4 regions of the Halalkalibacter sp. HAAS-P013 genome follow, and region 2 is predicted to be linked to each of the others. Evidence: riboswitches for the same ligand, from Rfam matches in the RefSeq annotation. Region 2 holds a riboswitch; each other region holds the start of a gene.

Region 1 (7,679 bases), on a different contig from region 2:
ATTTAAGAAGTCATTAATTTATAAAATGGGTGCTATGGGTTATTTATAAAAAAGTTCCTGAATCGTTGAGTGATCCGTCGATTGTTCTAAAACAGCCATGAGCTTCAGTCTTGCCTTTTGGCCATTTAAACCATTTGTAAAAATGATGCCGATTTCTTTTAACGAACGACCGCCGCCCTCGTACGCATAAGTATCTTGGACGACGCCGTTGAAACAACGCGATACCAGTACTACCGGAATGTTACGGGTGATCAATGACTTTAGTGCAGGCATAATGGTTGGAGGGACATTCCCTTGACCGAATGCTTCAATAACTAACCCGTCAATGTGAGTGGTAGCGACGGCTTCGATGATTGTTTCGTCCATGCCAGCATAGGTCTTTAACAAAGCTACTTTTTTCGTCATTTGTGTTACAGGATGGCAATCACGTTTCGTTAATGTATGGTGAAAAAACACCCCGCGTTTTGTAACAATTCCAATTGGGCCGTATTGAGGGCTTTGAAATGTCGCAATATTACTTGAATGAGTTTTCGTTACATTTTTTGCTGTGTGAATTTCGTCATTTAAGACAACGAGAACTCCTTTTCCTCGTGCCTCGTCACTTGCTGCTACTCTTACTGATGCAATTAGATTATGTGGACCATCTGCACCAAGCTCATTACTAGAACGCATCGCTCCTGTAATAATCACCGGAGTATCCCAATCAAGAATAAGGTCTAGTAAATACGCTGTTTCTTCAAGGGTGTCCGTCCCGTGAGTGACAACAATGCCATCTAATTGATCGTCTTTTACTCGCTCTTTTAACCTTTTTGCTAAATCAACCATTAAACTAGGAGTCATGTGAGGAGAAGGTAAATTTAAGTAATCATCCACAATCACAGAGGCAATGGTTGATAGCGATTCGATAGTGGAATATAATGGGTTTATTAAGTTTGGTTGGACTGCTCCATGTTCATTTTCTTGCATGGCGATGGTGCCACCAGTATGTAAAACAAGAATTTTCTTCAAAAAGGTCACCCCAATTTCACAATGTTTTGCATAATTATATTATATTACCATATAAGCTTTGGTTTGAGTAATAAATCGTAACGCAAGGAGAAAGGATTGGCGAATTGTTTGCACTTATTACAGCAGCAATAGCTCCAGGAATGGCATTATTATCATATTTTTATTTGCGAAATCATTATAGTTCGAATACGGTTTCGCTTGTTTTTCGAACGTTTTTAATTGGAGTGTTACTTGTATTTCCTGTTATGGTTTTACAGTATGCATTCACGACGGAAGGGTATTTTACACATCCGTTTACAAGAGCCTTCTTTTTGTATGGGTTCGTGGAAGAATTCTTTAAATGGTTTCTACTTTGGGTTTTTGTGTATCAACATGCGACCTTTGCGAGACGCTATGATGGAATCGTCTACGGCGCCTCTCTTTCACTAGGATTTGCAACATTAGAAAATGTTTTTTATTTAATAGCTAATGGCTTAGAAACAGCTTTTGGCCGAGCTTTATTGCCTGTATCTAGTCACGCTTTGTACGGTGTCATCATGGGATATTATCTTGGAAGAGCTAAAGTAGAAGAAGATAAAAGGGGGAAACATTTGACGTTGTCGTTAAGTTTGCCTATTATTTTACACGGCGTCTATGATTTTATTTTGCTTTTTTTCGGAATGTATTTCTTAGTTGCGATAATTCCATTTATGTTTTTTCTATGGTGGGTAGCGTTAAAAAAGGTGAAGCGAGCTCATCAATTAGATGTATAGGTTTGTAGAATTTAATAAGTAAAGGGTGATCAATATGGCTGAAGGACGTTATCGTGTTGTGATTCGTTGTCCAGTTTGTAGTGAAAAATATATTCTACGTGGGAGTAGAAATGAAAAAGGTGAATATGAAACAGGCTTCAAGCGTTGTGTCTGCGGAAATGAAGAAAACTTAAATATTGATGCTTCCTTAGAATAAAAAATTAAATATGTATTGATCGTTGCTGTTGCGCTTTTTTCTAATGATTTAATCTACTTGCAGGAAAAATTTTTCTTGCAAAAGTTCGAAATTTGTTGTAATTTTGATTAAATGAAAAATATGAATAATTGATTTTCTTATCAAGAGAGACGGAGGGACTGGCCCAAAGATGTCTCAGCAACCAGCCGATTTCGGTCAGGTGCTAAATCCATCAAGTTGACGGCTTGAAAGATAAGGAGAGGCGATTGATAACACAACCACCTTCTTCTTATTTTAAATAGAAGGTGGTTTTTAATATTTATTAATGAATGATATAAATGTGGAGGTCTTATAAATGAACCGTGAGAAACTTGAGACAATCTTAGTACAAATTGGAAATCGTTCAGATAATCCAACAGGGACCATTAATACACCTGTGTATTTTTCAACTGCATATAGGCACACGGGAATTGGGGAGTCGACAGGGTATGATTACGCAAGAACAGGTAATCCAACTAGAGAGGTCGTAGAAAAAGCGATAGCGGAGTTGGAAGAGGGGGAACGAGGTTTTGCTTGCAGCTCGGGGATGGCAGCCATTCAAACGGTTCTTTCTCTTTTTGAACAAGGAGATGAAATTTTAGCATCACAAGATCTGTACGGAGGAACCTATCGTTTATTTGAACAAGGATGGAATCGTTGGGGTTTAACTTTTTCTTTTGCAGACCCTCGTAACCTTGAACAGTTTGAAAACTGTATTACTGATAATACAAAGGCATTATTTATCGAAACGCCTACGAACCCATTAATGCAAGAAGCGTCGATTGTTGAACTAGCTAAAATAGCCAAAAAATACGGAATTTTATTAATTGTTGATAATACGTTTTATACCCCACTTTTGCAACAACCACTTGTGGACGGTGCAGATATCGTTATACATAGCGCTTCTAAATATTTAGGTGGCCACAACGATGTGATCGCTGGGCTCATTGCTGCAAAAGGAGAAGAGCTTTGTGAACGTATTGGTTATTACCATAACGGGATCGGAGCAATCTTATCAGCTTTCGATTCATATCAGTTAATTAGAGGGATGAAGACTCTGGCCCTTCGAATGGATAAACATCAAGAAAATGCGAAAGCAATCGTAAAATATTTAGAGGCGCAAGAAGGTGTAATAGACGTCCTATATCCTGGAAAAGGTGGAATGATTTCTTTTCGGATATTAAAAGAAGAGTGGGTCAACCCATTTTTACAGCAGTTGAAACTCGTCTCTTTTGCAGAAAGTTTAGGTGGGGTTGAGAGTTTGATGACGTACCCTGCTACGCAAACACATATGGACATTCCTGAAGATATTCGTATAGCAAATGGTGTTTGCAATCGCTTGTTGCGTTTTTCTGTTGGGATTGAGCGGGCAGAGGATTTAATTGCTGATCTTGATCAAGCATTCCGTCAAGTGAAAGAGAGGGAGAATGAATGAGCTTTTTAGAACAACTAGCATCAAAAGTCTTAATCGGAGATGGAGCAATGGGAACGTTGCTATATGAGCAAGGAGTCGACCAATGCTTTGAAGAAGTAAATGTAAAAAATCCAGATATCATACTAAATGCTCATAAGAAATACGCCTTGGCTGGAGCTGATGTGATTCAATCTAATACGTATGCTGCGAACAAACTGAAGCTAGAAAAATATGGGCTAGAGAAAGAGGTTCGCTCCATCAATCGCTCAGGCGTACGTTTAGCAAAAGAAGCTTCTGGTGAGAATACGTTTGTACTAGGAACTGTTGGAGGGATTAGACGGTTTCAATTAGAAGAATGGAGCCTTGACGAGATAGAGGAAGCCTTCAAAGAGCAAATGAATGAGCTATTAACGGAAGGCGTTGACGGCCTTTTGTTAGAGACGTTTTACGATTTGGAAGAAGCTACGATGGCTGCAAACCTTGCGCGAAAATTAACAGGTTTGCCTTTAGTTGTAAATTTGTCACTCGGAGAAATAGGTGTGATGAATGGTGGGATTGCCGTTTCTGATGCGTTTGAACAACTGACAGCTATAGGAGCTGATGTGGTTGGATTAAATTGTCGGACAGGTCCGTTTCATATGCTTCGTTCATTTGAAACGATTGCGTTACCGAAAAAGGGGTTTTTATCTGCGTACCCAAATGCAAGCTTACCTGATTATCGTGATGGGCGTGTGTTCTACCAATCGAATGCAGATTATTTTCAAGATATGGGAGAGAAGTTTATTAAGCAGGGGGTTCGTTTATTGGGAGGTTGTTGTGGTACGACGCCTGAGCATATTGAAGCATTTGCAAAGGTGAGAGAAACTACAGAACCGATCACTAGTAAAACGGTCCGGCCATTAGTTGGATTCATGCGGGAATCCATTGAAATTCCGCGAAAAGAAAAGCCGCTTCCAGAAATTGTGAAGGAACGAAAGTCTGTAATTGTTGAGTTAGATCCACCTAAAAAATTAAGTACAAAGCGGTTTATGGAAGGCGCAAAAGCACTTAAGGAAGTGGGAGTAGATGCTGTTACAATGGCTGATAATTCGCTTGCCTCCCCGAGAGTCGATAATTTAGCTCTTGGTGCAATGATTAAAGAACAGATAGGTGCAAGGCCGCTTGTCCATGTTACTTGCCGTGATAGAAACTTAATTGGGCTACAGTCTCATTTAATGGGATTAAGTGCATTAGGCATTGATGATGTATTGGCGATTACAGGCGATCCGACGAAAATTGGTGATTTTCCTGGAGCAACATCCGTTTATGATGTAAGTTCTTTTCAACTAATTTCATTTTTGAAGCAGCTAAATGAAGGAATTTCTTTTTCAGGAAAAGAATTAGGGCAGAAAGCGAATTTCTCTGTCGGAGCAGCGTTTAATCCGAATGTGAGACATTTAGATAAAGCTGTAAAGCGAATGGAAAAAAAGATTGAGAGTGGCGCAGATTACTTCATGACCCAACCAATTTACAGCATAGATCAAATGGAATCATTAGCGAATGAGACGAAACATATAAAAGAGCCTATCTATATCGGGATTATGCCATTAACAGGTACGAGAAATGCTGAATTTCTTCATAATGAGGTGCCAGGTATTAAATTAACAGATGATATTCGAGCTGCGATGGCTGCATGTGGAGAAGACAAAGAAGCCGCTGCAGCTGAAGGGATACAAATTGCGCGATCACTGATTGATGCAGCTTTGCAATATTTCAATGGAATATATTTAATTACACCGTTTATGCGTTATGAAATGACAGTCGAGTTAACAAAATATATAGAAGTACGGAAACCAATTATTCAAGGAAGTAAGTGAATTTAGGAGTATGCGGGAATAGAAAGGACGGACATATGGTTAAGTCTTTGTTTGAACAACAGCTAGAAAAGAAAATTCTAATCCTAGACGGTGCAATGGGGACGATGTTGCAACAAGCTGAACTAACAGCAGAGGATTTTGGTGGGGAAGAATATGAAGGATGTAATGAATATTTAAATGAAACAGCTCCTCATGTTATTGAAAACATTCATCGAGCTTATTTAGAAGCAGGAGCTGACATCATTGAAACAAATACATTTGGCTCGACAGATATTGTTTTGGACGATTATGATCTTGGCTATAAAGCAGAAGAACTGAGTCGCTTGGCAACGGCCATTGCGAAAAAAGTAGCGGATGAATTTTCAACACCAGAGTGGCCGCGTTTCGTTGCTGGTGCGATGGGTCCAACAACGAAGTCACTTTCTGTAACAGGTGGTGTGACGTTTGAAAAACTGGTTGAATCATACCATGAGCAAGCACGCGGAATTATCCGTGGTGGAGCCGATATCATGCTGCTAGAAACAAGCCAAGATATGCGTAATGTAAAGGCAGGTTATTTAGGGATTGAACGTGCATTTGAAGAACTCAATGTAAAGCTGCCAATTTTTATCTCAGGTACGATTGAACCAATGGGGACAACATTAGCCGGTCAAAACATTGAAGCATTTTATTTGTCTTTAGAGCATATGAATCCCGCTGTTGTTGGCTTGAATTGTGCGACAGGACCGGAATTTATGCGAGATCATATTCGTTCGTTATCTGAACTTGCAACGACGTATGTAAGTTGTTATCCAAATGCCGGTTTACCTGATGAAGAGGGACATTACCATGAGTCTCCAGAATCATTAGCGATGAAATTACGTGGATTTGCAGAAAAAGGCTGGCTAAATGTCGTTGGTGGCTGTTGCGGTACGACACCTGATCATATACGGGCAATGGTAGAGGCAACAAAAGATTTTGAGCCACGTACGTTTGATGAATCACATCCACATGCCGTTTCAGGGATTGAACCACTCATTTATGATGAGAGTATGCGTCCGTTATTTGTAGGGGAACGTACAAATGTAATTGGATCTAGAAAGTTCAAGCGGTTAATTGCTGAAGGAAAGTTTGAAGAAGCTTCAGAAATTGCAAGAGCGCAAGTGAAAAAGGGCGCTCATGTTATTGATGCCTGTCTAGCAGACCCAGACCGTGAAGAACTAGAAGATATGGAAAACTTCCTTCAATTCGTTGTGAATAAAGTGAAAGTTCCTTTAATGATTGACTCCACAGATGAAAAGGTTATTGAAAAGGCGTTAACTTATTCACAAGGGAAAGCTATTATTAATTCGATTAACTTAGAAGATGGCGAAGAACGATTCGAGGCTGTTATTCCGATTGTCAAAAAATACGGTGCAGCTATCGTTGTTGGAACAATTGATGAGGAAGGAATGGCTGTTACAGCTGAGAAGAAATTAGAAGTGGCAAAGCGTTCACACGATTTACTTGTTCATAAATACGGGCTTAAACCTGAGGATATCATCTTTGATCCTCTCGTTTTCCCTGTTGGTACAGGCGATGAACAATATATTGGCTCAGCCAATGCTACAGTTGAAGGAATTAGGCTAATTAAAGCAGCTCTTCCTAAGTGCTTAACGATTCTAGGAGTGAGTAACGTTTCTTTTGGGTTACCACCGGTAGGCCGTGAAGTGTTAAACGCGGTATATTTATATCACTGTACGCAAGCAGGACTTGATTATGCGATTGTAAATACTGAAAAATTAGAACGGTATGCTTCCATTTCTGATGAAGAGAAAGAAATGGCTAGCAAGTTATTGTTTGAAACAACAGATGAAACACTTGCTGAATTTACTGCTTTTTATCGTGGGAAAAAAGCCGAGAAAAAGGTTGATACATCAAACTTAACACTTGAAGAACGGTTAGCTTCTTACATTGTTGAAGGAACGAAGGAAGGCCTAATAGAAGATTTGAATCAAGCACTAGAAGCTTACGCCGAACCATTAGATATTATTAATGGTCCCCTAATGGTTGGTATGGACGAGGTCGGAAGATTGTTCAACAATAATGAACTGATCGTAGCAGAAGTCCTACAAAGTGCAGAAGTGATGAAAGCATCGGTAGCCCATCTTGAGCCACATATGGAACAGAAAGAAAACGACAATGGAAAAGGGAAGATTCTTCTTGCAACCGTAAAAGGTGATGTTCATGACATTGGTAAGAATTTAGTCGAAATTATTTTAGGGAACAATGGGTTTAAAATCGTTAACTTAGGTATTAAAGTAACGTCGAATGAATTAATTGAAGCTATAAAAAAGGAAAATCCTGATGCCGTTGGCTTATCTGGCCTCCTAGTAAAATCAGCGCAGCAAATGGTATTAACCGCACAAGATTTACGCCAGCAGGATATATCAATTCCGATTCTTGTCGGGGGAGCG
Region 2 (7,679 bases):
GCTTCAACAACAGCAAAATTAACAGAGCATCAATTACTTGAGAGAGTTACATTGCTTCAGCAAGGTCATGAAGAAGTACGCTCTGTCATACCAGAAAACAAACAAGATAAAATAAAAGGGGCTATCTTTAACCTAGGTTATCTTCCAGGTGGGGATAAGTCGATCATTACCCAGCCAACATCAACCATTGCTGCACTTAGTGCAGTGCTCGATATGATGCCAAAAGGAGGTACGATCGTTCTAGTGATCTACCATGGCCATGAAGGAGGAAAAACTGAAAAAGACTCACTCCTTTCTTTCCTTGAGCAATATGATCAACGCCTAGCTCATGTCCTTAAATATGAATTTATTAATCAATCAAATAATCCGCCATTTGTTGTTGCCGTGGAAAAAAGGTAATAGTTTACAATTTATAGCAATAGTTTGAAAATATAAACAAACAGAATTTTGAGCCACCCTCTGCTTCCGAAAGATGTTTCCGTCCACGGGCTCGTCATTTGTCCCGAGACAGCCCAACTGGATTTACTAATAAATGGATATGAAGATATGATATTCTCATTCAAAATCAAAAGGTCTGATTCTACCATTAAGGAATCAGACCTTTTTCATATATTAACGATCTCTACGATAAATCCAGCTATTTAATAAAAATAACATCGCTGGGAGTCCACCCATTTGAACCATCTTTTTTGATTTCTTTTTTAACTCTTTGTCTTTTTGGACTTTTTCGTCAGCTATATAAATAGCGATAACCCCTCGAATAATCATTCGATGGAATTTTGGATCAGGCAATTTCGACATAAACTGTTCTGCCTTTTCTACAAAAAAACGAAAACGTTCAATCATCTCTTCTTCATCTTTATAATAAAATAAGAAGTTTAATTCATCGTCGGCAATATCTTCTTCCTGATCAATAAAATAATCAAGAAGTAAGTGAACACCTTGCATCCATGGATAATATCCCTCTTTTATTACTTCTGCTGTTTCTGCTGTTAAGTCAGATTTTGTTGCATAAGTAGCAAGTGTATAAATTCCTAATGTCGATCCAGCACAAGCTGAAAATTCAAACCAAGTCATATCAGGAACTTTATGGCTGTGCTCGGCAAACCATTTTTCTAAACGTGGAATCCGTTCTTCTTTAACAACGTGCTTATGTACTTGTAAATCCCCATAATAATCACTTAACTCTAACATGGCGGCTTGCACTTTATCAAAAGAAGGGAACGTAGAAAGGATGTTTTGACATGTTTTTACAATGTCATGTAAATAGCCTCCATCCTCTTGTTCCTTACGATATTGATAATAATTTTTCAAACTTGCTCCTGGTGTTAATGCATCGAGCAAAGCTTGATGCAGCGATCTGAAATCGTTCGGGTCAAAGGATGGACTTTGATCACATAAGTTATCTAAATAATCACAAGCAATTTGATAGGCAATGATAAACTGAAGCAAATCATCAAAACGATCTTTTGCTACGAGGCCGTATACCCCGCCCCCTTCACAATGGAATTTTTTCTTTTTAAGGGCGTCAAGTGCTTGGGCACGAAGCTTCGGATCTGGTATTAATGCAGCCTTCTCTATCCATGGGTCAAAGTATTTATGGACCGTTGGAATAACTTCTTTATAAATGTTCATGAGTAACGGGATGGGTCTTGTTGGTGCGCTCAACCGAAATTCCTCCTAGTCATTTTCCATAATTAGAACCTTAGCATATTCTAAGTGTACATACAATTAAGTTGTACGGACTTTTAAGGAGTTAGCAAGTTAACAAACCCAATAGCATGACGGAAAACATCTTCTCGTTCTGGCTCATTAAACACTTCATGATAGAAGCCTTCCCATTCCTTATAATATTTCTCTTGTAAAGAAAGGTGATTAAACCATTCTCTCACTTCATATTTATTCACAACGTAATCTTCTCCTGATTGGAGAACAAGTAGAGGAAGATTCGGAAACTTTTCTGGGTAACGATGTGCTAAGCGCATTGCTTTTGCCAATTCTTGATACCACCTAGCTGAAACCTTTGTAACTCGCAATTCATCTTTTAAATAGGCTTCTCTCACCTCTTCATTACGTGTCGTTAACTCAGTACGGATCCCTGAATTTTGACTAAATGAAGGTGCAACTCGATGAAGAATTTTAGTAGCAAATTCCTTTGTTTTTGGAGGAGGTTCACTTAGACCTAAACATGGCGATGACAATATTACTGCGCTTATCATGGCTGTACTTCGCTCCATTAACGTGCGAATCACAACAAGTCCTCCCATGCTATGTCCGAGTAAAAAGACCGGTAATCCTTTCGTTCTTGCTTCATTTAACCATTCTTCCACTGAATCTATATATTGATTAAACGATTGAATATGGCCTCTTTTTCCTCTTGTTTTTCCTTGGCCTGGAAGATCGCCCATCACCACATCAAATCCATGATCATTCCACTTCTTCGCTAGCCACAAATACCGTCCATGATGCTCCCCAGCACCATGAACCATGACGACCACTCCTCTTGGGTCAGCCACTTCCCATTTCCACATAATGTATTCCCCCTAACGATATAATTTGAAAAAAGACCATGGCGTTATGAAAAGTTACGAAAATGACAATTCTCCCTTTTTCAGTAACCCAGGCATTACGTTTTACGTTAAAATAAGTATAGCGATTTTTTCACTAAACGAAAAGGATGTGGACGAATGATTTATCGTTATCAAGACAAATTTCCGACAATTTCAGACAGTGCCTTTATTGCAGATGGAGTGACAATTACTGGAGACGTTACGATTGGAGATGAATCAAGTATTTGGTTTCAAACGGTTATCAGAGGTGATGTATCTCCTACTAGAATAGGTAACAGAGTCAATATTCAGGATCAGTCAATGCTGCATCAAAGTCCAAAATATCCATTAATCATTGAAGATGATGTCACTGTAGGTCATCAAGTAATGCTACATAGTTGCACAATCCGTAAAAATGCGTTAATTGGCATGGGCTCCATTGTATTAGATGGTGCTGAGATTGGTGAAGGTGCCTTTATCGGTGCTGGAAGCCTTGTTCCTCCTGGAAAGAAAATCCCAGATAATTGTATGGCATTTGGCAGACCCGCTAAAGTCATTCGTGACCTGACTGAAGAAGATACGGTTGATATGGCTCGTATCAGGCGTGAATATGTAGAAAAAGGACAACATTATAAACAAGTTCTCCAGGAAGATAAAAACAAATAACAAGATTTTCTATTTCAAATGAATAAGATTGATTATTATTATCAATAATAAAGAAAGAAAAGAGCGATGGCCATCGCTCTTTTCTAGCCAAAATTAATGTTGTGGTTCAAACGTTTTACAATCTGTTTCTTCTTGCTTCTCCGCTTCTTTTCCTGTATGACTTATTACATAAATTCTGTCAGCCTCACACTGGTTTCCTTGAGCCCAGTATACACAGTTGTTTACTTCACATAAAACATCTTGTGCCATTTCACTCACCCCCTCTGATTTTCATTTTGACCAATAAAACTAGAAAGCATACGGACAGGTCAAATAATTAGAGATTGTATTATTAATATTGGGAACAAAAGGGGGTTCCATTTCCTTCATAACTGAAATGAAGGACGCTTTCCTTGGTTTTCAACGGCGTTTGGGGGCTGTCCTAAAAGTCCGGAACAGAGGAAGGAATGGCTCCGTTCGCTACGCGCCTTTAGAGGAGAAACCCACTCCTCTAAAGGCTTTTAAAAGATGTAGCGACTCCGCTCATTGCTTCGGGGGTGTCTCAAAAGGTCAAAAACAGACCTTTTGAGACACCCCCTTTCTCTTGAATTTTCACCGCTTTTTGACTTTCATCACATTTATGAAATCCATTCAATTTCACCCGCGTTTGGGTCTTCACACCTACTCTCCTTAAAAACGAATTATGAGAATAAAAGATGCACACGATTCTTCTAGAAAAATCGTGTGCATAAGTACGTCTCTATTTAATTTTTTTATAGTCCAGCTTGCTCTTTTAAAGCAGCCGCTTTATTCGTTTGTTCCCATGGCAATTCGACATCTGTACGCCCAAAGTGTCCGTATGCTGCTGTTTGCTTGTAAATCGGACGACGTAAGTCAAGCATTTTAATAATACCTGCAGGACGCAGATCAAAGTTTTCACGCACAAGAGCCACTAGTGACTCTTCAGATACTTTTCCAGTACCAAATGTATCAATAGAGATCGATACAGGTTGTGCAACACCAATGGCATAAGCTAACTGGACTTCACATTTATCAGCAAGACCAGCCGCAACAATATTTTTCGCTACGTAACGAGCTGCATATGCTCCTGAGCGGTCAACTTTCGTCGCATCTTTACCAGAGAATGCTCCACCACCATGACGTGCATATCCACCGTATGTATCAACGATGATCTTACGCCCTGTTAAACCAGCATCTCCTTGAGGTCCCCCAATAACGAAACGGCCTGTTGGGTTAATGAAATATTTCGTATTCTCATCAATTAATTCTTTTGGGACAACTGGGTTAATGACATATTCTTTTAAATTACGTTGAATTTGCTCTAGAGTTACTTCTGGATGATGTTGTGTTGAAATAACGATCGTATCAATACGTACAGGTTTTCCATCCTCATCATACTCTACGGTTACTTGCGTTTTCCCATCCGGACGAAGATAAGGAAGAATCTCATCTTTTCGTACCTCAGTTAAGCGACGAGCAATTTTATGACTTAGTGAAATTGGAAGAGGCATTAACTCTTTCGTCTCGTTATTAGCATAACCAAACATAAGTCCTTGGTCGCCAGCACCAATTGCTTCAATTTCTTCATCCGTCATTTGACCTTCGCGAGCTTCTAGTGCCTTGTCAACACCTTGAGCAATATCTGCTGACTGCTCATCAATTGATGTAAGTACTGCACTCGTTTCATAGTCAAAACCGTATTTTGCACGAGTATAACCAATTCCTTTAATTGTTTCACGAACGATCTTAGGAATATCGACATACGTACTTGTCGTAATCTCTCCCGCAACTAATACTAAGCCAGTTGTAACAGATGTTTCGCAAGCTACACGAGCATTCGGGTCATTGGTTAAAATCGCATCAAGAATTGCATCTGAAATTTGATCACAAATTTTATCAGGATGCCCTTCTGTTACTGATTCCGACGTAAACAAACGTCTGCTTTTCAATTCTGTCATTATCAAATTCCTCCTTTAAACGAAACCACTGAAAAAGGTACAAACCCACCTTTTTCAATGTCTCTATATTAAGTAGCAATGATTCCGCACGCTGCTCGTCTGCTATGAGAAACCCACTAATAGCAAACTCCTAGGTGTGATACATTTCTCACACCATTGGCAGCGGCTGCGTTCCATTGCTTCGAGTACATTGAAAAAGAAAACCCCTCTTTTTCAGTACACTCCTTTAAACACCGCTTTGTACTAAGCTTGTGTTTTTCTTTGAGACGGCACTCATGCCCCATCGAATGGGAAATACCTACCTGTAAAGCCGTATAAACGATAAAAACCCTTCTCCTGTAGAGGAAAAGGGTTGAATGTTTACCTTTAGCCTCTTATCGTCCAAGGCATAGCCTTGCAGGTTAGCACCTTTTCACTCATGGCTTTAAAGTGTTGGTTGCTGGGCTTCTTCGGGCCTGTCCCTCCGCCTACTCAGGATAAGAGTATCCGTTCGACGCATATCATATCGCACATGTTGTTTAGTGTCAACATATCCGACTCCTATTAAAAATTTAATCAAATTATCATTAAGATTTATTGTTATTGTGCACGATTCATTTAATACTATGCTAAAAACGAGTATTAATCATAATTCTTGCTAATAAAGATATAAGATCTAAAAGCAGGAAGTCAAAGAGGCCACTGAAAAAGGTACGGTTTTGACCTTTTTCAGTGGCCTTTAAGCAAACCTTGCCTTTTGTTATTTTAGTACGGTGTATCATCTCGCCTCTCTTGACGGTTTTCATTTTGTCTTTCCCTTTGTTGTTGCTTTTTCTCCCTTTCCTTCTCCAATTCTTGCTCTTTTCGAAGTTCTTCTCGAAGTTGCATTTTCATTAATTCATTTGCATTATCCCGAGGTTTCACTTGGCTATAAACCCCACTAGCTGTTAAGCCAATAATAAGTGCCATCAGTACTTGTTCTCCCCACTCCCTTGGAATAAACCAAAGTATACCAGCTATTCCAATCGCTAATAGAGCACGATATTGCTTTTCAATACCAAAGGCATTTCCTATCACCGTTACAAGCGCCGCTACTACTGCTGAAACAGTAGCGACATCCAACATAGAAACTTGCTGCAAATAGAACGCCTCCTTCATTTCTCTTTACCTAGATTGTATGCATGAAGAAGAAATTTAGGAACAATAAAGCAATTTGATTAGTTGGTGGCCAGTAACCCAAAAAAACATCCTACGAAAACACATTTTCTATTAAATATATCACAAATGGAAAATTCAATTAATAGTATAGACTATTAGACTTATTATGTTATACTAATTTACAAGATTTTGTATTTAATGCTAACAATCAAAAAATTAAAGAAAGGGTTTTGCGACAATGAATACAATCAACCTTCATTCCGAATTAATTAACTTAGTGAACTCAGACATGGTTCACCTTAATCTTCCTATCTCCTCATTAATTGAAAAGTCGTTAATGTGCGGTGAGGGGAAGCTCACATCTACAGGTGCACTTAGTGTTGAAACTGGCGCTTACACTGGTCGTTCCCCTAAAGACAAATTCATTGTCAACGAACCAAGTGTAAAAGAAAGCATTGAATGGGGAACGGTCAATCAGCCGATTGATAAAGATACGTTTACCTCCCTATATTTTAAAGTGATTGACCACTTAAAAAACAAAAGTGAAATTTTTGTATCCGATGGCTATGCTGGCGCTGACAACAGATATCAAATTCCATTAAAAGTCATTAACGAATTTGCATGGCACCAGGTTTTTGCACGTCAATTATTTATTCGTCCTACCAAAGATCAAAAGGAACCTTCACAGAAAGAGTTCACAATTATATCAGCTCCGTCTTTTAAAGCCGATCCTATAAATGACGGAACAAACTCAGAAGCATTTGTCATCATTTCTTTTGAAGAACGTATTATTTTAATTGGCGGAACGGAATATGCAGGCGAAATGAAGAAATCCATCTTCTCCGTTATGAATTTCATACTCCCCGAGCAAGATGTACTCTCGATGCATTGCTCTGCAAATGCAGGAAGAGAGGGTGACGTCGCCCTGTTCTTCGGTCTTTCAGGAACAGGCAAGACAACGTTATCAGCTGATCCTCTTCGTTCATTAATTGGAGATGATGAGCATGGTTGGTCAAGTAATGGCGTATTTAATATCGAGGGGGGTTGTTACGCTAAATGTGTAAACCTTTCAAAAGAAAAAGAGCCACAAATCTGGAATGCTATTCGATTTGGAACAGTTCTTGAAAATGTAGCTATTGACGTTGAAACAGGCAATGCAAATTACGATGATACATCGTTAACCGAAAATACCCGAGCGGCATATCCGATTGATGCAATCCCTAATGCTTTAGTTCCAAGTGTTGCAGGACATCCAAAAACAATCATTTTCCTAACAGCAGATGCTTTTGGTGTTTTGCCGCCAATTAGTAAGTTAACAAAGGAACAGGCAATGTATCATTTCTTATCTGGATACACTAGTAAACTTGCT
Region 3 (7,679 bases), on a different contig from region 2:
GCTCAATTAAAATAACAAATAAAATAGCAGAAATCAAAAAAGGGGGGTACTGACGAAATCCTGTACCGTTAGTTAAAAGCGCTCCTGCTGCAGGAGCGTTACCCTTTATAGTTATGACTGAAAAATAATTGCTGCTAATTTCACCATTTTTCCATAAAGCCTCCTTCCTATCAAATTCACCTCAATAATTAAATTTTTAACCTGAACTGTTGTCGAATAAAAAATACTTACCCCTGTAATATCTAAACTAGACACCCGATCAATTTGCAATAAACTAGGGTTAAAAGGAAATCGCAATTTAACTGTCCTATCAGTACAATAACTACAATAATAAAAAGCGCTAACCCTTTATTGGATTAACGCAGTCTCTAACTCAATAAAAGGACTTTTAAGCCTGATAATTTACCGAGACTAAGTTTAATATTTTCTAATGTATAAGTTACAAGAGTTAAAATTAGGAGTGGATTACCATCTACTCCCCCATTCTACTTGAAAATTTCTTTATGCTCTTCTTTTATAGTATTTAGTGTGTCATTAATGGATTGGCGATCAACATCTAGCCGATAACTACAAACTCTCTGTAATAGATCTGCTTTACCGTAGCCATGAAAAATGTATATGATTTCTTCCGTTCCCTGATTTCTTTCTTCCACTCTGTTCTCCTTAAGCAAAGCCTCAATGTTTTCAAATTTCTCATAGACAACATAGTAATTCACTTTTGTTTCATCGACAAAATACTGTTTTGACTCAATTAAATTATGAATTTCCATTCATAATCCACCTCTCTATTATTAGGAGTATACTACAATAAAAAATTACCATAGAGAGTAACTTGAGTATAGTTTACATAAATAAATTGATTATTTTTTATTTAAAATCATATTGTTCATTTTTTTCACATAATAAAAAACTGAGTAATTCAAACTTAAACAGAAACAGTTGGTTCAAGTACAGTTAATGTATTATCTATTGTATTGAGGTTTACAGATGCACCTATTGGAATAGCAGCTTTATAAATTCCATGTCCTGTAGCAAGGTTGACCATCAGAGGTTTTCCTAAGGGGACTAACCAATCTCTGATTAAATCTATATATGTCGTGCCATAAGACACAGGACAATTGGTGCATTCCCCCATAATAATACCAATACAATCTTGGAATTTTCCTGACATCGATAGCTGAGTAAAGTAGCGATAAATCATTGTCGTAGGAGAATTGATTTCTTCTAAGAAAAGTATTTTACCTTTTGTATCAAATTCATATGGTGTACCCAGTGTATTAATGAGCGAAGTCATATTTCCACCTACTATGGGACCCGTTACATTACCTTGAACTAAACTCATCAGTGGCATATTGGGTGGATTTTGAATAGATCTAGGAGAAAGTAATGTAGAATTAGCTTGAAAGAATTGATTATAATTATAAGATGGAGTATCTGCTCTAAAATCAACAAGCATTAAGCTATGAAAGGTAATTAAATTACTAAATTGATTCAAAATATTAAGTAGTACTGTAATGTCACTATAACCGGAAATTATTTTAGGGTTATCTCTTATTACAGCGTAGTCTAGATATGGAAGAATGGTCTGAACCCCAGTCCCTCCACGTGTTGTGAGTATCATTTTGACACCTGGATCTGTAAACATGTTCATCACATCTTCAGCTCTTTGTTCTGCCGTTGTAGCGACGATGCCCTCAAATGAATAAACGTTCCTGCCAAAAGCAATATTAAAACCCATATCCCTAATTGTTTGAACTCTAGTATTTATGATATTAGCATCAAGAGGGCTGCCAGCTGTAACCAATCCAATCGTATCTCCTCTTTGTAACAATGGTGGTCTTATAGCCATTTTACTCCTCCCTTGTCTTCACTTTTCTGAAACGGCTAGAGTTATTAATGTGCGTATATATAAATGTATGAAAACATATTTATTTTATAAACATTTTTTTCTAATGGACCCATAAGATAACTTATGAACAGTGTATCACTAGATAGGATGACTTGCATGCGATCATATACATCACGTGTTACATCATTAGGCTGTGCAGTAAACGATCCGTTCTTCCCCTTTTGTCCACTGCTCATACAAACCGCCATCTCAAATACTTTTTTATTTTCCATGATAAAACAATAAGGCTGCTTTTGATCAGCCGTCTTTTTCCATTCAAAAAGTTACTTCATTAGCATCGCATCCAAATATGAGGTTTATTATGATATTAGCTTTATCTCCTCCGGGGTATTAATATGTTCAAACACCGGAATAATTTCTGTGATTATTTCATCTTTAAATACTTGTTTTAGCTGGCTTTTCTTTTGTTTGGCTATTTTTAATTGATTAAAATTATTAAAGAAAATAAAGGACTGATTCTTAAATTGCTGACCTTGTTTAATTGTTGGGTTATGCAAATCAAAAAACAAATCTAATAATTCATTATAGGATACTTTCCAAGGGTCAAACCATATTTCTACTATATCTACATTTGTTCCTTTTAATTGTCTAATTTGAACATACTCAATACCACGAAAATCTGTAATAAAAGCCTGTTGACTGAAAAATTCACTTGCACCAAACACTGCTCTTTCCATTAATGATCGCTCCTTTTGAGCGATAAGCCTTCTTTCCATTAAAAAAACCTCTCTTTTTTGAAAGAGAGGTTAGTATTAATAAATACATTTCTCTCATCTTTCAAAGGTTACACCTTTGCAGGAATTAGCACCGTTCAAGTTAATATTTAAACTTGATGGTTGCCGGGTTTCATAGGGCCTGTCCCTCTACCACTCTGGATAAGAAGTTTATCGCTATTTATTTTTTATGTTTATTAGTGTTACTTTTAATAATATCAATCTCTAATTCAAAATTCAACTAATACTTTTAAATATATTAAAAAACTTTCATCCTCTTATTAAGAAATGCTCCTAAGTAGGGATCTCAATACCCCTTCGTTGTTATTATTTTTCAATAAATTTATCAACCATCGCTTTATCATTGCCTATAAAATAAGTTGTAAACGTAGTTAATTAATATCGTCGTAATTTGGTCTTCAAAGGGATAAGGTAGGTTCGGCTCCTTTTACTCTTGCTCCTAATATAATGACATAATCAATGCCTCGCTCAAGTTTGAAATGACTGTAATGTATGATTTGAACATGTAAAAAACATACATAAATAAATAAAATAAAACTGGAAATCAGTATTATGATTAGGCTCTTTTTCCCCCATATCCCTATTCCCTTTCTATAAGGTCTCAACAAACAAAAAGAGTTGCCATACTGAACTGACAACTCTTTTTGTTTTACTGTAACTGTTCTAATTCTTGTTCTAAAAATACCATTAATTCTTGAATCATCGAATCTGAGAAATCAAAGCGAATTCCTGCCGCCTCATATACTTCAGGTAAAGATTTCGATGAACCGAGAGCCAATGCTTTTTTATAATTTTCAAGTGCTTGTTCTGGATTTTCCCGGTATTGTTTGTACATTTGGACTGCTCCTAGTTGGGCAATCACATATTCTATATAATAAAATGGCACCTCAAAAATATGAAGAACACGCAACCAAGCTGTTTGTTGCCATTTCTCATAACCATTCCAATTTACCACATTCGAGTCTATATTTAGCATCAGTTCTTTGTACTTTCTATCGCGTTCATCAGATGTATGATCTGGATTTTCATACATCCAATGCTGGAACTGATCAATGATCATCCCAAGAGGAAGAAAATCGATTATTCCTTTTAACTGCTCTTTCTTTGCACGTATAAGATCTGCCTCATCTTTATAAAAGAGATTCCACTGGTCCATAGTCAAAAGTTCCATTGACATACTTGCTAATTCTGCTGATTCCATTGGTGTCTCACGATAGTCTCCAATTGGTTGCTTTCTCATTAAGTCATTATGAATACAATGCCCCATTTCGTGAAGCAAAGTAATCATATCATCTTGTGTCTTGGATGCATTCATAAAAATAAACGAAAGCTGTGATACAGGGAGATTAGAACAAAAACCGCCAGGCGCTTTGCCTTTTCGACTATTTAAATCAAGCATCCCACGTTCATCCATCGTTGTTAGAAGCTCAGCAAACCGTGGATCAAGGTTTCCAAGGATAACCTTCGACTTTTCAATAAGCTCCTCAGTTGTTGTAAAAGGTTGTAATGGCTTTTGCTCTTGTGGAACACCTTGTCTATCCCATGGTCTATACGTGTCAACACCTAGTTCAGTCTTATGCTGTTTCTGTAATTTTTCTTTGAGCGGTTTGACATACTTACGAATTGATACTGCTAAGTTTTTACAGTCCTGTGGCGTATAATCAAAGCGCTCATATTTTTTAAACATATAATCCCTGTAATTCGTTAACCCTGTGTTTTGAGCTTTTTGATGACGTAACACAATAAGCTCATTCATAATTTGTTGCAGCTCTGCTTCCTTGGAGAGGATGGCTTCAGAAATTAAAGTAAGAGCTTGTTGTCTCGTATTACGATCAGGGTCTTGTATGTATGGAGAAAGTTCACTTAATGTCAGTTCTTCATTACCCCATTGAACGGTTAATCCTCCTGTATGTTCAAAATAATTCGTTGCAAGCGCATCTTCTTTTACTTCTAAGTCAATATTTTCTAATCTGAAAATTTCTTTTGCATTTTGTTTTCTTTTAATCAACTGTTCATACAAAATAGGGTCTAATTGGCCGTTTGCCTTAGAAGATAAAAATGCCTCATCAAATAAAGAATTATATTTCTTAAAAAGGGGGTCAATGACACTTTGGTCATGCTCAAAAATCTCTTTTGCCTTTTTAGAGTCACTTTGACATTGAAAGTCGATGTAATGCCCAGACATTGCTTCCTCAATGGCATCAAATAGCTCTGACTGTTTTTTAAGCCATGATTCTAATTCCTCTACATTGTCCGTAGATTCCTGTAACAACGCATCAAACATCTCCGCTATTTTCTTAGGTTCATTAAAGTTCAGTTTCTCTACATAAAATGTTGACATGAATCGTCCTCCTTTTCAGGTAAGCTCATCGTACCAGAATACAATGTAATAATAAATACAAAATTATCCAAACAAAAAAGGCAGCCTCGACTAAGTCGAAGCCACCTTACACAATTTATTATTTTTCCATCCAGTTTGTGTGGAATGTTCCTTCTTTATCAACACGTTGATACGTATGAGCACCAAAGTAATCTCTTTGCGCTTGTAGAAGGTTAGCCGGAAGTGTTTCTGTACGATAGCTGTCAAAGTATGCTAACGCACTTGCAAGACCTGGAACAGGAATTCCAAGCTTAACAGCTGTAGCCACTACGTCACGAGCAGCTTCTTGGTAGCCTTCTACGATTTCTTTGAAGTAAGGATCTAGTAATAGGTTCGTTAAATTTGTGTCACGATCGTAAGCTTCTTTAATGTTTTGAAGGAAACGAGCTCGGATGATACATCCACCTCTAAAGATCATAGAGATATTTCCTAAGTTTAAGTTCCAATCATACTCTTCAGAAGCTACTTTCATTTGAGCAAACCCTTGAGCATAAGAACAAATTTTGCTTAAGTACAATGCTTTACGGATTTTTTCAACAAATTCTTTTTTATCGCCTTCAAACGTAGTGTTCGGTCCGCTTAGAATTTTGCTTGCTTTCACACGCTCTTCTTTCATCGCTGAAATAAAACGAGAGAAAACAGATTCTGTAATGATCGATAAAGGTACACCTAAATCAAGCGCACTTTGGCTTGTCCATTTTCCAGTCCCTTTTTGGCCAGCTGTATCTAAAATAACATCAACCATAGGCTTTCCAGTTTCATCGTCCACCTTAGTGAAGATGTCTTTTGTGATCTCAATTAGGTAACTATCAAGTTCGCCTTCATTCCACTCTTTAAATGTTTCATGTAATTCCTGTGCACTTAGTCCAAGAACATCTTTCATAAGGTGGTAAGACTCACAAATTAACTGCATATCACCATATTCAATTCCGTTATGAACCATTTTTACATAGTGCCCAGCACCATCTGGACCGATGTATGTGCAACAAGCATCTCCGCCAACTTTTGCAGAAATATCCTTGAAGATAGGCTCTACAAGATCATATGCTTCTTTTTGCCCACCTGGCATAATAGAAGGCCCTTTAAGCGCTCCTTCTTCACCACCAGATACCCCTGTTCCAATGAAATGAACGCCTGACTCAGCAAGCTCTTTGTTTCTACGACGAGTATCTTCAAAGAACGTGTTTCCACCATCAATTAAAATGTCGCCTTTTTCTAAGTGTGGCAAAAGCTGCTCAATTGTTGCATCTGTAGCAAAGCCAGCTTGTACCATTAATAAAATTTTTCTTGGTGTTTCTAGTGAAGCAACAAATTCTTCAATACTATATGTACCAACGACATTCTTACCTTCTGCTTCTTTCAACATAGTCTCCGTTTTTTCAGAAGATCTGTTAAATACAGAAACACTATACCCTCTGCTTTCAATGTTAAGCGCTAGGTTACGACCCATTACTGCAAGTCCAATGACTCCAACTTGTTGTTTGCTCATTTCTACCACTCCTAATATTTTCTGTCTTTAGTGTGCTCGAACTATTCCCATAACATTACATGTTATTTTCTCACAACAAATATTGTTTTGGGAAAAGTTTTTTTTGAATTCTCTATCTATATTACTACCACTACACCTTATGCGCAAACATTTCTTATTGATTTAGTCGAATTTTAGGGATAGTAGCCTTAATTTTCTGATTTCACTAATAAATATAGCTTGCTTGCATATGATGGATATTATACCAAGTAAATGTAGGTGATCATTTGAAACGACAAGAAAGGTTACACTACAAATTTCAAAATTTGCAAGAAAAAAACATGTCGTTTGAACAAGTCTTTAAGCGAATTATTAAATTTATAAAATTAAATCCACGTGGCAATTATCGACTGATGGTTGGAACGGATTCACAAGTTCATGCACGATGCACGGTTTTTATAACTGGAATCGTGATTCAAAATACTGGGAAAGGTGCTTGGGCTTGCATCCGAAAAATCACGATACCTAAGCCAATGCGTCATTTGCATGAACGAATATCGTTAGAAACCACATTAACAGAAGAGATTGTCTCTATGTTTACAGATTCAAAAAAGAACAAAATGATTGATATTGTCTTACCATATGTATACCAAGGAGCTACATTTTCAATTGAAGGACACATCGATATCGGTTCAGGGAAACGCAATAAAACACGAGAATATGTAAAAGAAATGGTGGCCCGGTTGGAAACAATGGGTGTTGAACCTAAAATTAAACCAGATGCCTTTGTAGCCTCTAGTTATGCGAATAGATACACAAAAAAAGTAGGCAAATAATACTTTAGATTACTCTTCTCCCGCTACTAAAAAAGTACCAGCAATCGTAGGAACTGCCCTACCTCCAACTTTAATGGTTGGCTTGTCATCATCGATATGGATGATAATGTCAATCTTCCCTGGCCTTCCAACTGCATGCCCTTGAGCAATACAAAAGACATGATCTACTTTTGAATTTAAGATTCCTTCGAGTACTAAATAACCAGCTAATGCCCCATTTGCTGAACCTGTAACAGGATCTTCATGAATTCCTACAGCAGGAGCAAAGTCACGTGTATATATCAAGCAATTTTCTTCTTGACTATCAAATGTAAATAGATGAGTCGTACAGATATTATGGATTTCGTTATGC
Region 4 (7,679 bases), on a different contig from region 2:
CAGAAGAATTGGACCAGAAGCTTGCCACCTATGTTAAAGAAGGAGGCAGTGTACTAGCTTGGCATGCTGGGATGGCTGGATATAAAGGGGAAAGCAATTATATTCAAATGTTACGAGGATCTTTTGACTATCACCCACCGGGACTTCAAGAGGTTACATACATGTTGAAGGAAAATGAAAAAAGCGGAGAAAATACATTCCTCCTTACCGATGAGCAGTATTTTGTCCACTGTGAAATAGAAAACACAGAAGTCGACCTTTGGAGCACAGGTGTTGATGGCGATTCGATCGCAGGCTGGAAGCATTCCTATGAAAAAGGGAAGGTTTGCTGCTTTACTCCAGCCCATACAAAGGAAGGCATGTTGAACAAAAATGTCTCAAATTTGTTAGTAGAAAAAATACTTTGGTCGTTATCAAAATAGGTTATTAGGATGAGATTCGGGTTCTTCCCCTTCTCTCCTTTTTCACTAACTAAAAAAACTTAGCTAAGAAAAGAATAAGGAGGAAAGTCAATCATCTTTGCTCTTTTTTCTGGAAGGATTCAGAATTTAATTAAGTCACATATCCTGAATAATAAATTGGTCCTCCCCTCAACAATACAGAACCTTATTCACTGATTATGCGAAGTCCCTCTTTATTTTTCGATTGTGTTGTCTTTCTTTTATGTATTGATAAACCCAAATTGTCAAAAAGAGCCAAAACCCACTTAATAAATAAGCTCCTACTACATCGCTTGGAAAATGCACTCTGAGATAAACCCTGCTTGTCCCAATAGCAAGGATCATAACTGTACTAACGTATTGTTAGATACTTTTTTCGGTTTATGCATTTGATTTCAACTACCCCATGATGCACTTTTCACAACTCCTATTCCTCAGTTTGAGTCTACATCCCCTCACAAAATGACTTTTCTTCATCTTTTTCTGAGAAAGAAGAATAATATCTCTGCAAGTACATACTATAAGATTGTCACTTCGATGGGCTATAGCCAAGCGGTAAGGCAACGGACTTTGACTCCGTCATGCGTAGGTTCGAATCCTGCTAGCCCAGCCAGTTACAAATACATAATCCAAAAAAGCTGCTGAGTAACAAAACTCAGCAGCTTTTTTCAAATTCTATTTTATTATTCACCTGTTAAAGGAATGACCGCACCATCATACGTGTCGATAATGAACTGTTGAACTTCTTCTGATTGAAGAATTTCAACTAATTTTAAGATCTCAGCACGGTTTTCGTCTTCTGAACGAACAACAATTAGGTTTGGTTGAAGAACATCTGCTCCCTCAAACGCAATACCATACTGCTCAATGTCTACTCCACCTTCAAGTGCATAGTTTGTGTTAATCACAACTGCTTCGCCTTCTCCTGCTTCAAATGAAGGAGCAAGCATTCTTGCTTCTACTTGATACTTGTCAAACTGTAAGTTTTTAGGATTTGATACGATATCGTCTACTGTTGCTAAAGCACCTTCTGCGACATCAAGCTCAATTAAGCCTGCTTCTTCAAAAATTGGAAGAATACGTCCATGGTCACTAATTGAATCACTCATGATAATTGTTGCACCTTCTGGAAGCTCATCTAAGCTGCTGTATTCTTTAGAATACACACCAATTGGCTCAGCGTGGATAGCCCCAATGCTTACAAAATCATAATCAGGATTTTCATCTAATTGCATCGCTAAGTAACCAGGTGTCTGGAAATAGTTTGCATCGATATCGCCATCACGTAATGCTTGGTTTGGCAAGATATAATCTTGAAATGTGACAATTTCAAGCTCAATGCCTTCTTCAGCTAAAAGTGGTTGAACATATTCAAGTACTTCTGTATGCGGCACAGCAGATGCCCCAACTACTAGCGTTGATGTTTCAGCTTGTTCTCCCTCTTCACCAGCTGCATTTTCTGTTGTTTCTTCTTCTGCAGCACCACAAGCTACTAAAGATGCGGATAATGCTGCTACACCAAGTAAGCGTAAAAACTTTTTCATAATTAAAAATCCCCCTTGTTATCGTTTATCTGTTTTATTTGTAAAGTAGTCACCAATCCATTGAATAAGAAAGACAATGATTAAAATGACCACTGTTGCAACTAATGTAATTTGACTGTTGTTTCGTTGAAAACCTTCAAGGTAAGCAAAGTGTCCGAGTCCACCTGCTCCAATTACACCGGCCATAGCCGTGAAGCTAACTAACGAAATAGCTGTTACGGTTATACCGGAAATGAGTGCTGGAAGCGACTCAGGAATAAGGACTTTTCGAATGATATCCCATTTGGTTGCTCCCATTGCTTGAGAAGCTTCAATAACACCTTTATCAATTTCCCTTAATGCCATCTCGACCATCCGAGCATAAAACGGAGCCGCTCCAATGATTAATGCTGGTAAGGCTGCATTGGCTCCAAGCATCGAACCAACGAGCATACGTGTAAATGGTATCAACAAAACAATTAAAATAATGAACGGAATCGAGCGAAACACATTAACAATTAAACTAAATACCGTATTAATCCACTTGTTTTCCCAAAGGTTTCCTTTGCTCGTTAAATACAAGACAAGGCCTAAAATTAACCCAATGATAAATGTCGCCGCGACGGAAATCCCCGTCATATAAAGAGTCTCGAGTGTGGCGTCCCATAACCGATCCCATCTTACCCTTCCAAACCATTGATCAAGCATGGGCGATCACCTCCACTTCCACTTGTTTCTCGCGGATAAATGCAATGGCTTTGTCGATTTCATCTTTGTCACCTGTTAAGGCCACAAATAATGTTCCGTACGAACCCTCTTGTATCTTCGTTATTTTTCCTTGGATAATGTTGACCTCGACATCAAATTGTCTAATCAACTGGGTGATCAACGGACGTTCTGCTTCTTCTCCGACAAACGTCAGCTGCACCAGCTGCCCGTCCGGATAATCAGCAAGCATATGATCAACGGCTTCAACTGTTTCATCAGTCTCCGTAATTTGCTTAACGAATTCCTTTGTCATCTTCTCTTTTGGTTTACGGAACACTTCTCGTACAGGCCCTTTCTCAACAATCTTTCCAGCTTCCATAACCGCAACTTGATGACAAATCTTTCGAATGACATGCATTTCGTGCGTAATTAATATAATCGTCAATCCTAGTCGCTCGTTAATATCTACAAGTAAATCCAAAATTGAATCGGTTGTTTTAGGATCTAATGCCGACGTTGCTTCGTCACAAAGAAGAACTTTCGGGTTATTGGCTAACGCACGTGCAATACCGACACGCTGCTTTTGTCCCCCACTCAATTGAGATGGATAACTTTCTTCTCGGCCCTCTAAGCCAACAAGCTTAATTAATTCATCCACTCGCTTCATTCGCTCAGTCTTCTTCACACCAGCAATTTCAAGCGGAAACGCAATATTTTCCCGTACAGTCCGCGACCAAAGCAAGTTAAAGTGCTGAAAAATCATGCCGATTTCTTGTCTAGCTTTACGGAGCTCTGTTGGTTTTAGTTTTGAAAGATTTCTTCCAGCAACTACAACATCACCCTCGCTTGGCCTCTCAAGCATGTTCAACATTCGAATTAATGTACTTTTTCCCGCACCACTATATCCAATAACACCATAGATTTCACCTTCATTGATGGTAAGGTTAATCCCATCAACTGCCGTAACTTGACCATTTTTTGTTAGGAATATTTTCCGAATTCCTGTTAATGAAATCATCCGCTCCTCCTTCCCCTTATAGGTAGCATTCCCTATAAGAATACTCAAATTTATTACAACATTTTTTCTGAATTATTATTCCCACAATGTAAAAAACCTTTCTGTATGATGAGCAGAAAGGTTTATTTATTCCCTTCTCTCATCTTTCAAAGCATTACACTTTGCAGGATTTAGCACCTTCTTAGATCGCATTCGATCCAACGGTTGCCGGGCATCGTCGGGCCAGTCCCTCCGCCACTCTGGATAAGAGTCTATTAAATTCAGTTATTTGTTTATATTAGCAATGAGAGAATGATAGCACAATCACAAAATGATTGTCAACAAATAATATTACATTGATATAATTTTTTATTCAGATTTATCGAAAAATAAAGTAGCGGTACTCCCTTTTACTTTTTTACTCGCCATAACTCCGCATTAATTCGCCATGTACAGAAAAGAACAAAAAAGCACGATCACTCGTCTCAGTTAGACTGATGATCGTGCACCGCACATTTAAGAGAGTTATTCAAAGAATTTATAAACCTCTTCTATACTACTAGTTTCCAATACAATCTCTTCAGTGTCAAAAATAATATAGAAAGGATATTCTTCTATGCCTAATTCTTTCGCACCGCTTGGTAGGTTAGAACCACCTATGTTCACACTACCGGTTTCAATTTCTTCTAAGTCATCCATTAAAGCCATCAACTTGTGAACATGATCAATATTCTCTTCATATGTTCTTGAACTTTCAAAGTAACCATGAACTGTATACTTACCATTATCATACGCCTTTAAATTGGCAATCACATCATCTCTCGTCAATTTAACTGTGAAAAAAGTAACTTGTTCCGCTTTATAATAAGGAAACCCCTTTTGTTCTTCCATCATTTCAAAGAACGTTTTCCTATCACCATTAATTGCCGTTCTTGTTTCTTTAAAGTTTCCTTCAACCCAAACCCTCACATTGCCTGATTCTGCTTCACCGATGGTGATCTCTTCTCCTTCATCATTTAAAAGTATAGTGCTATTTGTTAATTCAACCCAATAACCATATATATAGTCTGGGATATAAAAGTCCTGTTTTTCTCTAGGAGTTAAATCATCATCAACATACACAAAGAATAATGAATTTAGTTCATCTTCATAGTGAATCATCCCTTGAAAATCTGGTTCTTTTTCTAGCACCTTCTCTGTTTCACTACAGCCAACGAAAAGAAAGAGCAACGTAACTACAAATAATAAGTGTTTCATATTTTAAAAAACCTCAACTTTTCTGCTCAATTGTGTTATTTTCTATCTTAACATTGATCTCCTTTAAGTTGGGTAAACATAAACCTTTGTCCCATCCATACAAACACTACTCATTCACAACCAATTCAAAGTCTATTTCAGCTGTCCAACCACAAGTAAAGCGAACAGTGCTAGAACTGTTCGCTCTTATTTATCTGTTATGGCGCAAACGGAAAGTATGTGAAAGTAACGACAAAAAGTGCAAATGCTCCGAAACATAGATAAATAAGACTAAATAATATATCCAAACTAATTAATCCCCATTTTTGCCACGACTGTTTCTTTAATGCAGCATTGATCCAGCGGTAATTAATCATCATAAGTAAATAGAGTGCTAGAACAATAAAACAGGATACGACCCATTGCCCGACAGGTTCTGAAGTTTCTACACTTCGTTCTATAAAGAACCCCGATTGGAGTTTAATTATTTGACTAACAACAATAAAAATGACCGCCATTATTCCCCCAATTCCACCAAGCCATTTCTTTTCTTGTTTTGTCGTACCAATTAACAAACACCCACCAACCACAGCAAATAAAACAAATATAAAAAAATCGATTGTGACCATCCCCCTTCACTTATCTACACTACCCTATTCAAATCTACTACTTTGTTTTAAATTTTAACACTAATTCCCATTTTAAGTTAATAAAATAAAAATGGTTCAGATATCGTGAAACTATTCTGCAAATTATTTCGTATTATTACATGCTGAAATTTCAATGAAAGTGAGGAGAGTAAATGGCTGTATTAACAGTAAAAAATCTAAAAAAATCATTTGGAACCATTCATGCTGTGCAGGACATCAATTTTTCAGTAAAAGCTGGAGAAGTATTTACGATCATTGGTCCAAATGGAGCAGGAAAAACGACGACTCTTGAAATGATTGAAGGGTTGGTTACACCGGATCATGGAGAGATCCACTTTGGTGAGTTGAATTGGGATCAGCACGCAAAAACGATTAAAAAGAAAATTGGTGTACAGCCCCAGTCAAGTGCTATGTTTGACTTATTAACCCCTGAAGAAAACCTGAACCTTTTTGCTACTTTTTATGACAAGGCCCGCCCTACTGAGGAAATTCTAGAACTCGTTAATCTTACTGATCACCGCAATAATCATGTAAAAAAACTATCTGGAGGTCAGCGCCAACGACTTGCCATTGGCCTCGCGATGATTAGTGACCCTGACATCATCTTCCTCGATGAACCGACAACAGGACTTGATCCTCAAGCAAGGCGAAACATCTGGGACATTGTCCTCCAGCTAAAAGCATTAGGAAAAACGACAATCTTAACAACCCACTATATGGAAGAAGCTGAAAAGTTGAGTGATCGAGTTTGTATCGTAGATCAAGGAAAAGTCATCACCGTAGATACACCATCTGCCCTTATAGAAAAGTTAACGGAAGAACGCGAAGTACGATTATCATTCCTTGACGGAGCTGAAGCTGCAGAAGAAGCTGATCTATTTTCTAGAAACCTTGAATCCGTTGCCCGTACAGAACGCGAAGAAACGTCTTTAAAACTATGGACAACGAACCCTGAGGATACATTGTATGACTTATTTGGATTTACGAAGGAAAAGAACTATCAGGTAGAGCAAGTCTCGATCCGTGAAATGAGTTTGGAAGATGTGTTTATTGCCTTCACTGGTAAGGAATGGAGGGATTGAGTTGAAGCAGTTTAAGCAAATGTTCTTAGCCCAATTAAAGCTGACGTTTCGTGAAAAACAAGCTTGGTTTTGGGGGATTTTCTTCCCTGTTATCTTGATGGTCATCTTTATGTCTATTTTTAGCGGCAGTTCAGATAGTGAGTTTACTGCAGAAGTAGCGATCGTAAATGAAAATCCAAATGCAACTTCAGAAATGCTCCTTGAGCAAATTATTGAAATTCCAGTACTGGAAATGGAAACGACTGAACTTATCAGTCGAGAGGAAGCCGAGGAGATGGTAAAATATCAGGATGTAAATGCAGCCATCGTTTTACCAGAATCAGAAGATGACACTTCTATCCTGCTTATCGTAAATAAAGAAGACGAACAAGGGGTAACTACACAAGCCCTTTCAGGCATGCTTAATCATTTTGTACAACAAGCCAATCTCTATGCTGTGGGTGCAACACCTACATATGAATTACAATTTGAATCGATCTCTTCTGGCGATACCGAATTAAGCTATACAGACTTTCTTCTTACTGGAATGATTGCCTTAGCCATCGCTCAAGGTGGAATGTTTGGTATGGTTGATTTAGTAGAAATGCGCCGAAAAGGGTTGATCAAAAGGTTGCGAATGACGCCTGCAAATATGAACCTTTTTGGGTTAAGTGACATGGTCATGCGCTTGCTATTTAGCGTCATACAAATTATTTTATTATCTCTCATAGGTGTACTCATATTTGGGGCAAATCTATTTATTAACTTTCCGAGTCTCCTTGTCGTCTTCTTATTAGGGGCATTATCTTTTAATGCGTTAGGATATTTCTTTTCTTCCTTCAGCAAAACGACAGAAGCTTATATGGGAGTGGCCAATATTACGAGCTTCCTCATGATGTTTTTAAGCGGTGTGTTCTTCCCAGTTGAAACGATGCCGTCATGGCTTCAGCCCATATCAAATATCCTTCCCCTCACCTATTTTGTGGAAGGCTTAAGAGAAAGTATGGTTTATTCAACTAGTGTCTTTTCAAGTACACTTTGGAGTGGCATTGGGATTATGGTCT

Evidence for each region. Region 2 has a riboswitch for S-adenosylmethionine ahead of metK (methionine adenosyltransferase). Riboswitches for the same ligand answer to the same signal wherever they lie in the genome.
Region 1: linked by a shared signal. The riboswitch ahead of AC1FXP_RS02720 (methionine biosynthesis PLP-dependent protein) and the one ahead of metK (methionine adenosyltransferase) in region 2 are both predicted to bind S-adenosylmethionine.
Region 3: linked by a shared signal. The riboswitch ahead of AC1FXP_RS00985 (peptide-methionine (S)-S-oxide reductase) and the one ahead of metK (methionine adenosyltransferase) in region 2 are both predicted to bind S-adenosylmethionine.
Region 4: linked by a shared signal. The riboswitch ahead of AC1FXP_RS12280 (methionine ABC transporter ATP-binding protein) and the one ahead of metK (methionine adenosyltransferase) in region 2 are both predicted to bind S-adenosylmethionine.

What each region holds. Positions count from the first base shown of each region.
Region 1 is NZ_JBWQTU010000001.1:511,123-518,801, reverse strand. It holds gene AC1FXP_RS02735 (asparaginase) at 40-1,008, opposite strand; gene prsW (glutamic-type intramembrane protease PrsW) at 1,113-1,760, shown strand; gene AC1FXP_RS02725 (hypothetical protein) at 1,795-1,956, shown strand; SAM riboswitch class I at 2,091-2,194, shown strand; gene AC1FXP_RS02720 (methionine biosynthesis PLP-dependent protein) at 2,291-3,409, shown strand; gene AC1FXP_RS02715 (bifunctional homocysteine S-methyltransferase/methylenetetrahydrofolate reductase) at 3,406-5,244, shown strand; gene metH (methionine synthase) at 5,280-7,679, shown strand, end outside.
Region 2 is NZ_JBWQTU010000005.1:20,613-28,291, reverse strand. It holds gene mnmM (tRNA 5-(aminomethyl)-2-thiouridylate-methyltransferase MnmM) at 1-399, shown strand, start outside; gene AC1FXP_RS08475 (tetraprenyl-beta-curcumene synthase family protein) at 613-1,668, opposite strand; gene AC1FXP_RS08470 (alpha/beta hydrolase) at 1,749-2,531, opposite strand; gene AC1FXP_RS08465 (gamma carbonic anhydrase) at 2,688-3,215, shown strand; gene AC1FXP_RS08460 (DUF1540 domain-containing protein) at 3,309-3,464, opposite strand; gene metK (methionine adenosyltransferase) at 3,968-5,173, opposite strand; SAM riboswitch class I at 5,545-5,656, opposite strand; gene AC1FXP_RS08450 (hypothetical protein) at 5,918-6,292, opposite strand; gene pckA (phosphoenolpyruvate carboxykinase (ATP)) at 6,549-7,679, shown strand, end outside.
Region 3 is NZ_JBWQTU010000001.1:175,828-183,506, reverse strand. It holds gene AC1FXP_RS01005 (cystathionine gamma-synthase family protein) at 1-53, shown strand, start outside; gene AC1FXP_RS01000 (hypothetical protein) at 486-770, opposite strand; gene AC1FXP_RS00995 (S66 peptidase family protein) at 926-1,849, opposite strand; partial or broken gene AC1FXP_RS00990 (hypothetical protein) at 1,894-2,157, opposite strand; gene AC1FXP_RS00985 (peptide-methionine (S)-S-oxide reductase) at 2,209-2,625, opposite strand; SAM riboswitch class I at 2,677-2,791, opposite strand; gene AC1FXP_RS00980 (M3 family oligoendopeptidase) at 3,293-4,984, opposite strand; gene gndA (NADP-dependent phosphogluconate dehydrogenase) at 5,103-6,512, opposite strand; gene AC1FXP_RS00970 (ribonuclease H-like YkuK family protein) at 6,833-7,327, shown strand; gene AC1FXP_RS00965 (PhzF family phenazine biosynthesis protein) at 7,337-7,679, opposite strand, start outside.
Region 4 is NZ_JBWQTU010000008.1:105,090-112,768, reverse strand. It holds gene AC1FXP_RS12305 (ThuA domain-containing protein) at 1-422, shown strand, start outside; gene AC1FXP_RS12300 (phosphatase PAP2 family protein) at 618-785, opposite strand; tRNA gene AC1FXP_RS12295 (tRNA-Gln) at 979-1,053, shown strand; gene AC1FXP_RS12290 (MetQ/NlpA family ABC transporter substrate-binding protein) at 1,124-1,984, opposite strand; gene AC1FXP_RS12285 (methionine ABC transporter permease) at 2,003-2,671, opposite strand; gene AC1FXP_RS12280 (methionine ABC transporter ATP-binding protein) at 2,664-3,689, opposite strand; SAM riboswitch class I at 3,826-3,939, opposite strand; gene AC1FXP_RS12275 (hypothetical protein) at 4,194-4,925, opposite strand; gene AC1FXP_RS12270 (hypothetical protein) at 5,123-5,533, opposite strand; gene AC1FXP_RS12265 (ABC transporter ATP-binding protein) at 5,707-6,636, shown strand; gene AC1FXP_RS12260 (ABC transporter permease) at 6,638-7,679, shown strand, end outside.